3 regions of the Saccharothrix sp. AJ9571 genome follow, and region 2 is predicted to be linked to each of the others. Evidence: riboswitches for the same ligand, from Rfam matches in the RefSeq annotation. Region 2 holds a riboswitch; each other region holds the start of a gene.
The links. A riboswitch is a leader RNA that binds a small molecule or an ion and turns the genes downstream of it on or off. The one in region 2 is predicted to bind cobalamin.
Positions count from the first base shown of each region.

Region 1: linked by a shared signal. The riboswitch ahead of metE (5-methyltetrahydropteroyltriglutamate--homocysteine S-methyltransferase) and the one ahead of L3Q67_RS30870 (TroA family protein) in region 2 are both predicted to bind cobalamin.
Region 3: linked by a shared signal. The riboswitch ahead of L3Q67_RS09750 (prenyltransferase/squalene oxidase repeat-containing protein) and the one ahead of L3Q67_RS30870 (TroA family protein) in region 2 are both predicted to bind cobalamin.

Region 1 covers NZ_CP091382.1:6,047,743-6,051,836, forward strand. The annotation lists gene metE (5-methyltetrahydropteroyltriglutamate--homocysteine S-methyltransferase) at 1-2,025, opposite strand, end outside; cobalamin riboswitch at 2,137-2,388, opposite strand; gene L3Q67_RS28105 (ribonucleotide-diphosphate reductase subunit beta) at 2,431-3,516, opposite strand; gene L3Q67_RS28110 (ribonucleoside-diphosphate reductase subunit alpha) at 3,530-4,094, opposite strand, start outside.
Region 2 covers NZ_CP091382.1:6,655,978-6,660,071, forward strand. The annotation lists gene lexA (LexA family protein) at 51-713, opposite strand; gene L3Q67_RS30860 (PNPOx family protein) at 710-1,153, opposite strand; gene L3Q67_RS30865 (family 43 glycosylhydrolase) at 1,220-2,728, opposite strand; cobalamin riboswitch at 2,829-3,015, shown strand; gene L3Q67_RS30870 (TroA family protein) at 3,070-4,059, shown strand; gene L3Q67_RS30875 (FecCD family ABC transporter permease) at 4,056-4,094, shown strand, end outside.
Region 3 covers NZ_CP091382.1:2,239,294-2,243,387, reverse strand. The annotation lists gene L3Q67_RS09770 (tripartite tricarboxylate transporter permease) at 1-93, shown strand, start outside; gene L3Q67_RS09765 (TNT domain-containing protein) at 289-924, opposite strand; gene L3Q67_RS09760 (Gfo/Idh/MocA family protein) at 976-1,869, opposite strand; gene L3Q67_RS09755 (SCO2322-related protein) at 1,935-2,600, shown strand; cobalamin riboswitch at 2,593-2,740, shown strand; gene L3Q67_RS09750 (prenyltransferase/squalene oxidase repeat-containing protein) at 2,822-4,094, shown strand, end outside.

The DNA of each region.
Region 1 (4,094 bases), 610 kb from region 2:
GCGTGAGCGCGCCGCTTCGATGCTGGTGACGTCGGCGTCGATCGCGTCGATGGCGGGCAGGATGTCCCCGAACTCCGAGTAGCACATGTGCGTGTGGATCTGCGTCGAATCCGCGATGCCCGAGGTGGCCAGCCGGAACGACTCGACCGCCCAGTCGAAGTAGGCGGCGTGCGCCGAAGCACGCAGCGGCAGCAGTTCGCGCAGCGCGGGCTCGTCGACCTGGATGATCCGGATGCCCGCCGACTCCAGGTCGTGCACCTCGTCCCGGATGGCCAGTGCCACCTGCCGCGCGGTGTCGGCGAGCGGCTGGTCGTCGCGCACGAAGGACCACGCGAGGATGGTCACCGGCCCGGTCAGCATGCCCTTGACCGGCTTCGCTGTCAGCGATTGCGCGTACGACGCCCAGTCCACGGTCATCGCCGCGGGCCGGGACACGTCGCCGAACAGGATCGGCGGCCGCACGCACCGCGAGCCGTAGGACTGCACCCAGCCGAACTCCGTCGCGGCGAACCCGGCCAGTTGCTCGGCGAAGTACTGCACCATGTCGTTGCGCTCCGGCTCACCGTGCACCAGCACGTCGAGGCCCAGATCCTCTTGCAGCCGCACCACTTTTTCGATCTCGGCGTGCATCTGCGCGCGGTAGGTCCCCGCGTCGATCCGGCCCGCCCGCAGGGCCGCGCGTGCCTTGCGCACGTCGCCGGTCTGCGGGAACGAACCGATCGTGGTGCTCGGCAACGGGGGCAAGCCCAGCGCTTCCCGTTGCGCCGCCGCGCGTTCGGCGTAGTCACCCCGGCGGCTGTGCTCCGGCTTCAACGCGGAGAGCCGGGCGCGGACGCGGTCGTCGCGGAGGTCGCCGGCGTTCGCCCGGTCGGCGGTCGCCGCGCGCGCCGCGCTCAGGTCCGCGGGCTCTCCGGCGAGCGCTTTGCCGAGAAGAACCACTTCCTCGACCTTCTGCCTGGCGAAAGCCAGCCAGCCACGCAGCCGTTCGTCCACATCGGACTCACGGGCGGTGTCGTACGGCACGTGCAGCAGCGAGCACGAAGTCGACACGCCGACCGAGCCCGCGGTGCCCAGCAGGGTCGCGGCCTTGGCGAGCGCGGCGTCGGCGTCCACCCGCCAGACGTTGCGCCCGTCCACCACCCCGGCCAGCACTTCCTTGTCCCGCAACGCGCTTTCGGCCGCGACGGCGTGCACCGCGTCCGGCTCGGTGACCAGGTCGACCGCGAGCCCGTCGACGGGGGAGCGGGCCAGCACACCGAGCGCGTCACCCAGCGCCCCGAAATACCCGGCGACCAGCAACTTCGGCCGCCGCTCCAAGCCGCCGAGCGCCGCGTACGCCTGCCGCAGCGCCTCCAACTCCTCGGGCGTGCGATCGGCGGCGAAGGCGGGTTCGTCCAGTTGCACCCACCGCACGCCTTCGTCGTGCAGCGTGCCGAGCAAGCGCGCGTAGGCGGTGACCAGGTCGGGGAGCAGGTCGAGCGGGGTGAACCCGCCGGGTGCGCCTTCGGCCGCTTTGGCCAGCAGCAGGTAGGTGACCGGGCCGACGAGCACCGGCCGCGTCTCCACGCCGATGGCCCTGGCCTCGCGGTACTCGTCGAGCGGCTTGCCGCCGGACACGGTGAACTCGGTGTCCGGGCCCAGTTCCGGCACCAGGTAGTGGTAGTTCGTGTCGAACCACTTCGTCATCTCGAGCGCGGGCGCCTCCTGGACCCCGCGCGCCGCGGCGAAGTAGGTGTCGGTCGGCGACAGGCCCAGCTCGGTGAACCGCCGGGGGAGCGCGCCGAACAGCACGGTGTTGTCGAGCACTTGGTCGTAGAAGGAGAAGGTGTTCGACGGGATCGTGTCGAGTCCGGCCTTGGCCAGTCCTCGCCAGGTGTCCAGGCGCAGCCCGCGGGCCACCTTCTGGAGTTCGGCTTCGTCGATCCGGCCGGCCCAGTAGCCCTCGACGGCCTTCTTCAGTTCCCGGTCGGGACCGATCCTCGGGTATCCCAGAACGGTCGAACCCAGGCGGTTGTGCTCTGCCACTGCTCTCTCCTCGCGAGCTGGTCTGACAGCCCGGGGACGGAAAAGAACGCGCGCGAACCAGCGACCTGGTTCGGACGTGTCCTCCCGCGAGACCCGGACCCGCGCACGCCGGCGGCGCGCGCACCACGGGCAGGTATTCGGACTCACGGGCGGGGCTCCTCGTCGAACGACGAGGGGCCGGACCTACTGGCCGTCGCTTCCCGGGCACGTGCCCAGTGCTCGACCGCTTGCGCGGTGACGGCGTTCGTTCCCGCTTACCGCTGCGGGGCAGTCCCGGATTCACACCGGGTTCCCTGTTGCCTTCCCCCGGAGCGCGAAAAGCTCGGCCACGCCCCCGGGGAAACCAGTGGCGTGGCCGAGCCTAGCAAGATCCGCGCGGTGGCGGGTGTGCGCTCGCGCGCACCGTCAGTCCCAGTCGAGGGCCCCGCCGCTCTGGTACTCGATGACGCGGGTCTCGAAGAAGTTCTTCTCCTTCTTCAGGTCCATCGCCTCCGACATCCACGGGAACGGGTTCTCGTTCTCGCCGTAGATCGGCGCCAGGCCGATCTGCTGCGCGCGGCGGTCGGTGATGAAGTGCATGTACTGCTCGCACAGCTGCGCCGACAGCCCGAGCATGCCGCGCGGCATGGTGTCGCGGGCGTAGGCGACCTCGAGCTCGCAGGCCTCCACCAGCATGCCGCGCACCTCGGCCTGGAACTCCTCGGTCCACAGGTGCGGGTTCTCGATCTTGATCTGGTTGATGCAGTCGATGCCGAAGTTCAGGTGGATCGACTCGTCGCGCAGGATGTACTGGTACTGCTCGGCGATGCCGACCATCTTGTTCCGGCGGCCCAGCGACAGGATCTGGGCGAAGCCGGTGTAGAACCACATGCCCTCGAAGATCACGTAGAACGCCACCAGGTCGCGCAGGAACGCCTGGTCGGCCTCGGGGGTCCCGGTCTCGAAGTCCGGGTCCTCCAGGTTCTGCGTGTACTTCAGCGCCCACGCGTCCTTGTCGGAGATCGACGGCACCTCGCGGTACATGTTGAACAGCTCGCCCTCGACCAGGCCGAGGCTCTCGCAGATGTACTGGAAGGTGTGCGTGTGCACGGCCTCCTCGAAGGCCTGGCGCAGCAGGTACTGGCGGCACTCCGGGTTGGTGATCTGCCGGTAGACCGCGAGCACGATGTTGTTCGCGACCAGCGACTCCGCGGTGGCGAAGAAGCCCAGGTTCCGCTTGAGCATCTGCCGCTCGTCCTCGGTGAGGCCGTGCGGGGACTTCCACAGCGCGATGTCGGCCTGCATGGCGACCTCGGTCGGCATCCAGTGGTTGTTGCAGCCGGCCAGGTACTTCTCCCACGCCCAGGTGTACTTGAGCGGGAGCAGCTGGTTCACGTCAGCGCGGGCGTTGATCATGCGCTTGTCGTCCACGCTGATCCGCCCGGCACCCCGCTCGATCTCGCCGAGGCCGGTGGCGTCGGTCAGCGGTGCTGGAGCTTCGGTGTTCGTCATCTTCGGCAGGTCCTTACTGACAGGCTTCGCAGTCGGGGTCGTCGATCCGGCAGGCCGCGCCCTCGGTGGCGGCGAAGTCGACGTCTTCGACCTTGGGCATTTCCTTCGGCTCCGGGGCCGGTGCCGGGGGCACCGCGGGCACCACAGCCGGAACGGACGCCGAAGCCGACGGGGACGGCGAAGCAGCCGGTGCCGGAGCGGGCGAAGCGGCCGGGGCAGCGGGGGTGGCCGGGGCCGGGGTGGCCGAGACCGCGTTCAGCTTGCCGTCGGTGCCGCGCAGGGTGCTCTTCTCCACGTGCGTCGCGGACTGCGCCCGCAGGTAGTACGTGGTCTTGAGGCCCTTGTGCCAGGCGTAGCGGTACAGCTCGTCGAGCTTGCGCCCGCTCGGCGCGGCGATGTAGAGGTTCAGCGACTGCGCCTGGTCGATCCACTTCTGCCGCCGCGAGGCCGCGTCGACCAGCCACCGGCTCTCCACCTCGAACGCGGTGGCGTAGAGCGCCTTGAGGTCGTCGGGCACGCGGTCGATCTGGCCGAGGCTGCCGTCGAAGTACTTCAGGTCCGAGACCATCACCTCGTCC
Region 2 (4,094 bases):
GCGAACGTGGGGTTCGGGTGCGTGAGTGTGGGGTTCGCGGGTGGGTGGGGTTAGACGGTGCGTAGGACGGAGACGACTACGCCGAGGATGACGGCGTTGTCTCCGTCCAGGGGTTCGTAGGCCGGGTTCCGGGGTTCCAGGTAGACGTGGCCGTTGCGCCGTCGGTACACCTTCACCGTCGCCTCTTCGTCGATCATGGCGGCGACGATCTGCCCCGAGTGCGCTTCGGGCTGCTGGCGCACCACGACGGTGTCCCCGTCGCAGATGGCGGCGTCGATCATCGAGTCCCCGCGCACCTGCAAGCCGAAGACGGTGCCGCGCCCGGCGAACTGCCGTGGCAGGGTCAGGACGTCGTCGACGTGCTCGTCGGCGGAGATCGGGGTGCCCGCGGCGATGTGGCCGACCACGGGGACGCTCACCGAGTCACCGCCGGCGTCGGGCCGGTGCGTGCCGCGCAGGAACAGGCGCACGTCCATCGGCCGCGACACCGTGCTGCCCCGCCGCAGGAAACCCTTCTCCTCCAGCGCCGCCAGGTGTTTCGACACCGAAGACGAGGACCGCAGGCCCACCGCGTCCCCGATCTCGCGGGTGCTGGGGGAGTACCCGTGCCGGTTCACCCAGTCCTGGATGGTGACCAGGATGCGTTGCTGCCGCTCCGGCAGTGCCGAGGCGTCCAGGTGTTCCAGGTCGTCGAAATCGTGGTAGGCGCTCACCCCGGAATGTTAGAACCCCCTCCACTGTGGACCTGATGCACCCTGCGCACCGCCTCGTACCACCGCGCGCCGACCGGTTCGCCCGCCAGGTTCCAGCTCCACGACACGGTCGGCGTGATCCGCAGGTACACCCCGGGACCGACCATGCCGACCCGTTCCTCCGGCGCCCCGGCGCGCCCGTAGACCCGGATGCCCCGCGCGATGAACGGCTCCCTCGACACCAGGTCGTCGACGACCAGCGCCACCTGGTCCCGCCCGCCCGTGACGTTGCGGACCTTGCGGGTGTGCACGACGGTGGCGCCGCCGCCGATCCAGAACCCCGTGCCGTCGACCTCGAACGCCACCGGCACCACGTCCGGCTGCCCGTCCGCCGAGACGGTGGACAGCCGGGCGAGTGGCTGCGAGCGCAGGTAGGCGAGCTCTTCTTCGCTGAACGCCATCGCGGATGACTCCCTTCGCGCGGAATCTGCACTTCCTACACGAACGGCGCCACCCGCGATCGACACTCAGCCCGCCGGGCGCACCTTGACGTTGTCGAACAACGCCGAAGCGCCGAAGACCCGGACCCCGTTGGAGCCGCTGGTGTGGGTGCTGTCGGTGACGCTGAGCTTCGGCGTGGTCAGGTCGTCGACGAAGACCTGGAGGGAGGAGCCGACCGCGGTCACCCGGAGGTGGTGGGTCTTGCCGATCGCGCCACTCACCGGAGCCGAAGCCAGTTCGGTCCACGAGTTGTCGGCGCGGCCGAGCACGACCTGCCCCGCCGCGGTGATCCCGGCGTAGTAGCCCCGGTAGCTGTCGGTGCCCACCGCGGCGCCGGTCGCCCGGAAGACGACCCCGGCGTCCCCGCGGCTGGAGGTCAGCCGCACGTCGGTGTCCTGCGTGAAGTTCCCGAAGTTGGTGTCCAGCAACGCTTTCCCGCCCGCCGAGCGGTCCGCGCGCAGCTGCCCGGCCTTCGCCGCCCACTGCCCGCCGTAGGTCTTCCAGCCGAAGGTGTTGTCGTCGGCGAAGTTGTCCTCGACCTTCATCGTGATGCGCGCGATGGTGCCGTCGTCGTTGAAGTTCATCCGGTCGTAGGCGAGCTGGCGGTGGTTGCCGTTGGTCTCGCTGAGCGGGCGCCGGTGGTAGACGATGTACCAGATGTCCGTGCCCGGCACGTTGATCACGGAGTTGTGCCCCGAGCCGCGTGCCACCGCGGGGTCCTGCGCGAGCACCTTGTCCAGCTTGGTGAACGGCCCGAGCGGCGAGTCGGCCATGGCGTAGGACACCGAGTAGTTCGGCCCGGTCCAGCCGCCTTCGGACCACATCAGGTAGTACTTGCCGTTCCGCTTGAACATCTGCGAGCCCTCGACGTACTCCGGCGTCGGGGTGATCTCGCGGTAGGTGCTGCCGTCTTCGAAGGTGCCGAGGCTGGTCATGTCCTCGTTCAGCTTGACCACGTTCGCGTGGCCCCAGCCGCCGTAGTACATGTACGCCTGACCGTCGTCGTCGATGAAGACGTCCTGGTCGATGGGCTGCGCGCCGTGGTGGAACGCGTCGATCAGCGGGTGGCCGAGCGCGTCGGAGTACGGGCCTTCCGGCCGGTCGGCGACGGCCACCCCGATGCCGCCGTGCTCCGAGTCGCTCTGGATGTCGTTGGCGGCGAAGTAGAGGTAGTACTTGCCGCCGCGCTCGATCGGGGCCGGCGCCCACACCGCGTACTTCGCCCAGGACACCGATTCGGTGGTCAGCACGTTGCTGTGCTTCGTCCAGTGCACGAGGTCCTTGGACGAGAACGCGTCGAGGTGCGTCTGTTCGGCGTAGACCCGCGAGGTCGTCGGGAAGACCCAGTAGGTGTTGTCGTAGATGGCCACGTCCGGATCGGCGTACCAGCCGTCGACGAACGGATTGCCGGCTTCGGCGGTGCCGTGGTCCGGGACTTGCGCGGCCGAGGCGGGTGCGATCCCCGCCACCATCGCGCCGGAGACGAGCAGAGCGGCGAGTGCCCGAGAAGCGGATCTGAACCGGGAAGCGGTCATCTTTAGGTTGCTCCTGCACCTTATTCAACAACAACGAACAACTTCGGAAAAGATTGCACGACATCCCACAGGCCGGTCAAGGGCCGCCCGGCAGGCCGCGTGATACCTTCCGGGCGCCAGTCGCACCCACGCTCCGGGCGTGGGTCAGGGAATCCGGTGGGAATCCGGAGCTGACGCGCAGCGGTGAGCGGCGACGGGCAGGACAGCGGCCACTGGACTCCGGTCCGGGAAGGCGTTCTGCCCGGACGACCCCGAGTCCGAAGACCTGCTGGCACCCCGGCGCGGCCGGGGCCACCAGACCGCTGGGCTCCGCGTTCGGGCCCTCGACGCAGGGATCGCCCGTGCCCCAGTTCCGCTTCGCCCTGATCGCCGCCGCGCTGCTCCTCACCGCGTGCACGCCGGATCCCGCCGAACCACCCGCCGGCCGGACCGCGGAGAACTGCGGGCACCGGGTGAGCGTGGCCAAGCCACCCGAGCGCGCGGTCGCGCTGAACCAGGGCAGTGCCGAAATCCTGCTTTCGCTGGGGCTGGCCGACCGGATGGCGGGCACGGCCACCTGGACCGACCCGGTGCTTCCCGCGCTGGCCGCCGACAACGCGAAGGTGCCCCGGCTGGCCGAGAACAACCCGTCCTTCGAGGCGGTACTGGCGGTCGAGCCGGACTTCGTGGCGGCCTCGTTCGTCTCCACGCTCGGCCAGGGCGGCGTGGCCACGCGCGAGCAGTTCGAGCAACTCGGCGTGCCGACCTACGTCTCGCCGACCGACTGCCTCAAGGACAACGACGCCGGCGGCGACGGGGTGCGCACCGAAACGCTGACCATGGAGGTCGTCTACACCGAGATCCGCCAGCTGGCGAGCCTGTTCGGGGTGGAACCGCGCGGCGAGCAGCTGATCACGGAGCTGAAGGGGCGGATGGAACGCGCGACCCTGGACGCGCGGAACGTCAGCCTGCTCTACTGGTTCGCCAACGCCGAATCCCCTTACCTGGCCGGGTGCTGCGGGGCGCCGGGCGTCATCACCACCACGCTCGGCGCGCGCAACGTCTTCGACGACACCCACGCGGAATGGCCGCAGATCAACTGGGAGACCGTCGCCGAACGCGATCCGCAGGTGATCGTGCTCGGTGATCTGACGCGCCGCTCGCAGACCGCGGAGACCGGTGAGGCCAAGATCGCCTTCCTCGGATCGCACCCGGTCACCCAGAACCTCGAAGCCGTGAGGAACAAACGTTTCGTGCTGCTCAGCGGGCAGGCGATGAACCCGTCGATCCGGACCGTGGACGGGACCGAGCAGGTCGCGCAGGCGCTGCGGAACTTCGGGCTCACCGGGTGAAGCGGCCGCGCACCGGGTCGCAGGTGGCCTGGTTC
Region 3 (4,094 bases), 4.4 Mb from region 2:
GTCTACGTGATCATCGCGATCCTGCTGGCTTGGCCGCTGCTGCGCAAACTCCGCAAGTCGCGCACCCCGGCCCAGGAACGCATCGACGCCTGACGGTGCCAATGCTATGAGTGGGGCATTACTAGCATTGAACGCTAGTAATGCCCCACTCATAGCATTCGCCTAAGCCGACTTGGCTGGCTTGAGGCCCCGAGTGTGGGGTTCGGCTGCCTGAACGTGGGACTCGGTTGCAGGAACGTGGGACTCGCCCGGCTCCCGATGAGGCACGCCTGCCCCCACTCATAGCATTCAGAGGCGGGCGAGGTAGCCGTTGTCGACCAGCCACAGGACGTTCAGCTGGGCCGGGGCGCCCGGCACCAAGGAACCGTTCAGCTGGAACTGCTGTCCGCCGCCCGGTTGCGCGAACCACGGCGCGACCGGGCCTTCGTAGACGTCGAACTCGCGCAGCACCCGGTAGGCGCGGTAGTTGCACAGTTCGGCCGGGGTGCCGACGAGGTTCGACGGCGGGATCGCGCGGGCGCCGTAGTGCGAGCCCTTCGGGGCCAGGAAACCGCCGTACTCACTGCCGTAGCGGTCGATCCGCTCGCCCGGCTCCAGCTCGCCGACCTCGCGGTCCGGCTGCCCGTCCGGGCCGATCACGTAACCGTCGGCGGGCGGATAGCGCCAGCTGCCCGCGGCTTCGTCGTAGTACTCGTCGAGGAACCGGTCGACCGGCTGGTGCCCGGTGCGGTGGTAGCCCAGCAACTGCCAGCCGACCACGCCGAGTTTCGGCAGTCGTTCCGGGCCCAGCCGCTTGTCGTCGTGGAAGAAGTCCGCCGAGCATTCGGTGAGGTGGCCTTCGGTCGAAGCCGAAGCCGTCGGCGGCACGACCAGCACCGCGGAAAACAGGGCCAGAGTGGCCGCGAGACTCTTGATCCAGCGCATGATCGGGAATTCTTCCCGGCCGCGAACGCGCCGGGTACCGCCTTATCCGGGCTACTTCGAAACCACCCGAAGGGCTTGGTCGATCACGCGCTGGATGTGCAGCCCCCGCTGGACGTCACACGGATGGGCCCGCGTACCGCTGGCGATCAGCGCGGCGAAGTCGTCGAGCAGGGCGGTGTAGCTGTCCTGCGGCGTGCCCGGCCGCTGGTTCACGCAGCGGAACCCGGTCTCGCCGTACACCGCCAGTTCCACCACCGTGGGCATGATCGGCAGCCGCAGCGTGAGCGTGGCGGTGCTGGTGATGCCGCCTTCGTGCTCGAGCAGCACGGTCCACAGGTCGCCGTCGTTCCGGTGCGCGGCGAGCACGCCGGTGATCGGGCCCAGCGCCGCGTCGAGCAGGTCGAATGCGTGCGGTCCGACGTCCGCGAGCGCGCCCGCGACCTCGTGCCGCCACGCCGAGTCGCGGTAGGTCTCGTTCAGCAGGGCGCCGGAGAGCCAGCGCGCGCTGCCGCCGGTCCAGCCGCCCGCTTCCTTGAGCCCGGCCAGCCACTCCTGCGTCTGGATGGCGAACCGCAGGGTGAACATGACCAGCGCGGCGACGTCCGCCTCGGCCACGGTCGCGGCCAGCCGTTCGGCGGTTTCGAGGTCCGCGGCGATCGGCTTCTCCAGGATCAGGTGCTTGCCCGCGGCCGCCGCGCGGATGGCGATCTCGCCCTGCACGGCGGGCGGGACCGCGAAGGCCACCGCGTCGACCTGCTCGAGCAGGTCGTCCACCGTTTCCACGGCCGTGGCGCAGTGCGCCTCGGCCAGTTCGCGCGCGGCTTCGGGGCGGCGAGTCCAGATCGCGGTCAGCGCGGTGCCGGGGTGCTCCGCCAATCCCGGCGCGTGCACCGTCTTCGCCCAGGGACCGCCACCGACAAGGCCTACGCGCAACTGCTGATCCACGGTGACATCCTGCCTCACGCCTGGCGTGGGTTAACGTCTGGTGCCCTCTGGAGAAAGGTCGTCCCATGCGCCGGCTTCGGTCAGTCCTCGCGGTCGCGGTGCTCACCGCGGCCCTCGCTCCGGTGACCACCGCCGCCGCGGTGGACCAGGGCAAAGGCACGCCGGGGTACTGCCAGGACGCCAACGGGGTCACCGTGGTGGTCGACTTCCACGAGCTGGGCGGGGAGCCGATCGTCCGCTGCGCCCCCGGCGAACAGGCCAGCGGCCTGAGCGCGCTGCAGAACGCGGGCTTCGAGCTGACCGGCTCACAGCGCTGGGGGCTGGCCACGCTCTGCCGGATCGAGGGCAAGCCGGGGCCGGAGGCCGAGGGCTGCGCCGACTACCCGCCGGTCACCGCGTACTGGAGCTACTGGCAGGCGCCGGAGGGCGGGAACTGGGCGTTCGCGCAGTCGGGCGTGCAGGACTCGAAGCCCCCGGCGGGCAGTTTCGAAGGCTGGTCGTTCGCCAAGGACAAGAGCGCCGACGCCACCCCGGCCCCGCGGCTCGCGCCGGTCCGGCAGACCGGGACCTCCGGCGTCACGCCGGGCGGAGTCGCGTGGAACGGCGGCGAGGCACTTCCGGCGCCGCAGGATTCCGGTTTCCCGTGGGGCGCGGTGCTCGGCGGAGCCGCGGTGCTCCTGGTCGGCGGAGCGGCCGGGATCACTGTCTACCGGCGGAAGCGCTCTGCCTGATCGCTTCCGTGGTTCCACCGCTGTGGGTTACTGTCAAGTGCTCGTGTGGGGGAAGCCGGTGCGATTCCGGCGCTGACCCGCAACCGTGAACGCCGCCTCGCGGCGTGAGCCGGACTGCCCGCCGAGCAGGCAAGGCTCCACTGTCGAGGATTGCGGGCGGAGTCCTGGGGAAGTGGCTCCGCGCCGCGCGTGTTTCCCGGGCGTCCCGGGAAAGGTCGTTCATGCGTGCCTTCGTCCGTGCGCTCGCCGGGATCACCGGTGCGGGAGCGCTCGTGGCCGCGATCGCGCTGCCCTCGCCCGCCGCCGAAGCCGACAAGCACACCGCCGCCGGGGCCACCGCCGCGAAGTGGCTGGCCGGTGAGCTGACCGGCGGCACGCTCCCCGGCTTCATGGGCACCGACTGGGGCCTGACCATCGACGCGTTGTTCGCGCTCAGCGCCACCGGACGGCCCGAGGTGACGGCCGTGGCCGACGCGATCAACACCGGCGGCGCGGGCTACTACACCTTCCCGATCGACGCGAACACGACCGCCTGGATCGCCGGGGCCACGGCCAAGACGCTCACCGCCGCGGTCAGCGCCGGTCGTGACCCGAAGAACTTCACCGGCCGCGACATCCGGCAGGCCACCCTCGAGCTGATCGCGCCCGACGGCGACTTCAAGGGCCAGTTGCGCAGCAAGAACACCGGCAACGACGAGAGCAACACCTTCGACCAGGCGCTCGCCGTGCTCGGCCTGGCCCGCAGCGGCGGCGTGCCCCCGGACGCGGTCGGCTTCCTGGTCAAGCAGCAGTGCCCGGCCGGTGGCTTCCGCCTCGGCGGCTCCTTCGCCGAAGGCTCGATGGCCTGCACCGACGACAGCACCATCGACCCGGATTCCACCGGCATGGCGGTGCAGGCGCTGCTGGAGGCCGACAAGACCGGGATCGCCGGGGCGAAGGCCGCCGTCGACAAGGGCGCGGCCTACCTGGCGCGGACCCAGCGCGCCGACGGCTCGTTCGGCGGTTCGGGGCCGACCGTCGGCTCCAACACCAACTCGACCGGTCTCGCCGGGCAGGCGCTGGCCGCCAGCGGGAACACCACGGCCGCGAACCGAGCCGCCGACTGGGTGGTGACCCACCAGCTGACCACGCAGAACGCCGGGAAGGCCACCGGCGAACTGGGCGCGATCGCCTACCACAAGGAGTCCTTCGACGACGCCGTGGCGAACGCGGTCGGCGGCAGGATCCCGGACATGCAGCGCGACCAGTGGCGCCGGACTACCGCGCAGGCGTTGCTGGCGCTGGCGAAGGTGCCGATCACCCACACGCCCGTCGACCCCGGTCCCGGCCCCGATCCGGTCGACCCGCCGTCGGAGACCTCGGTGCCGTCGTCGTCCTCGTCGGCTCCGCCCGCGTCCAGCTCGTCGAGCCAGTCGAGCAGCACCCAGCCGGGCACGAGTTCCTCCGCCGGTTTCGCGGCGGCGCCCCAGAACACCGCCGGCTCTTCCCCGCAGA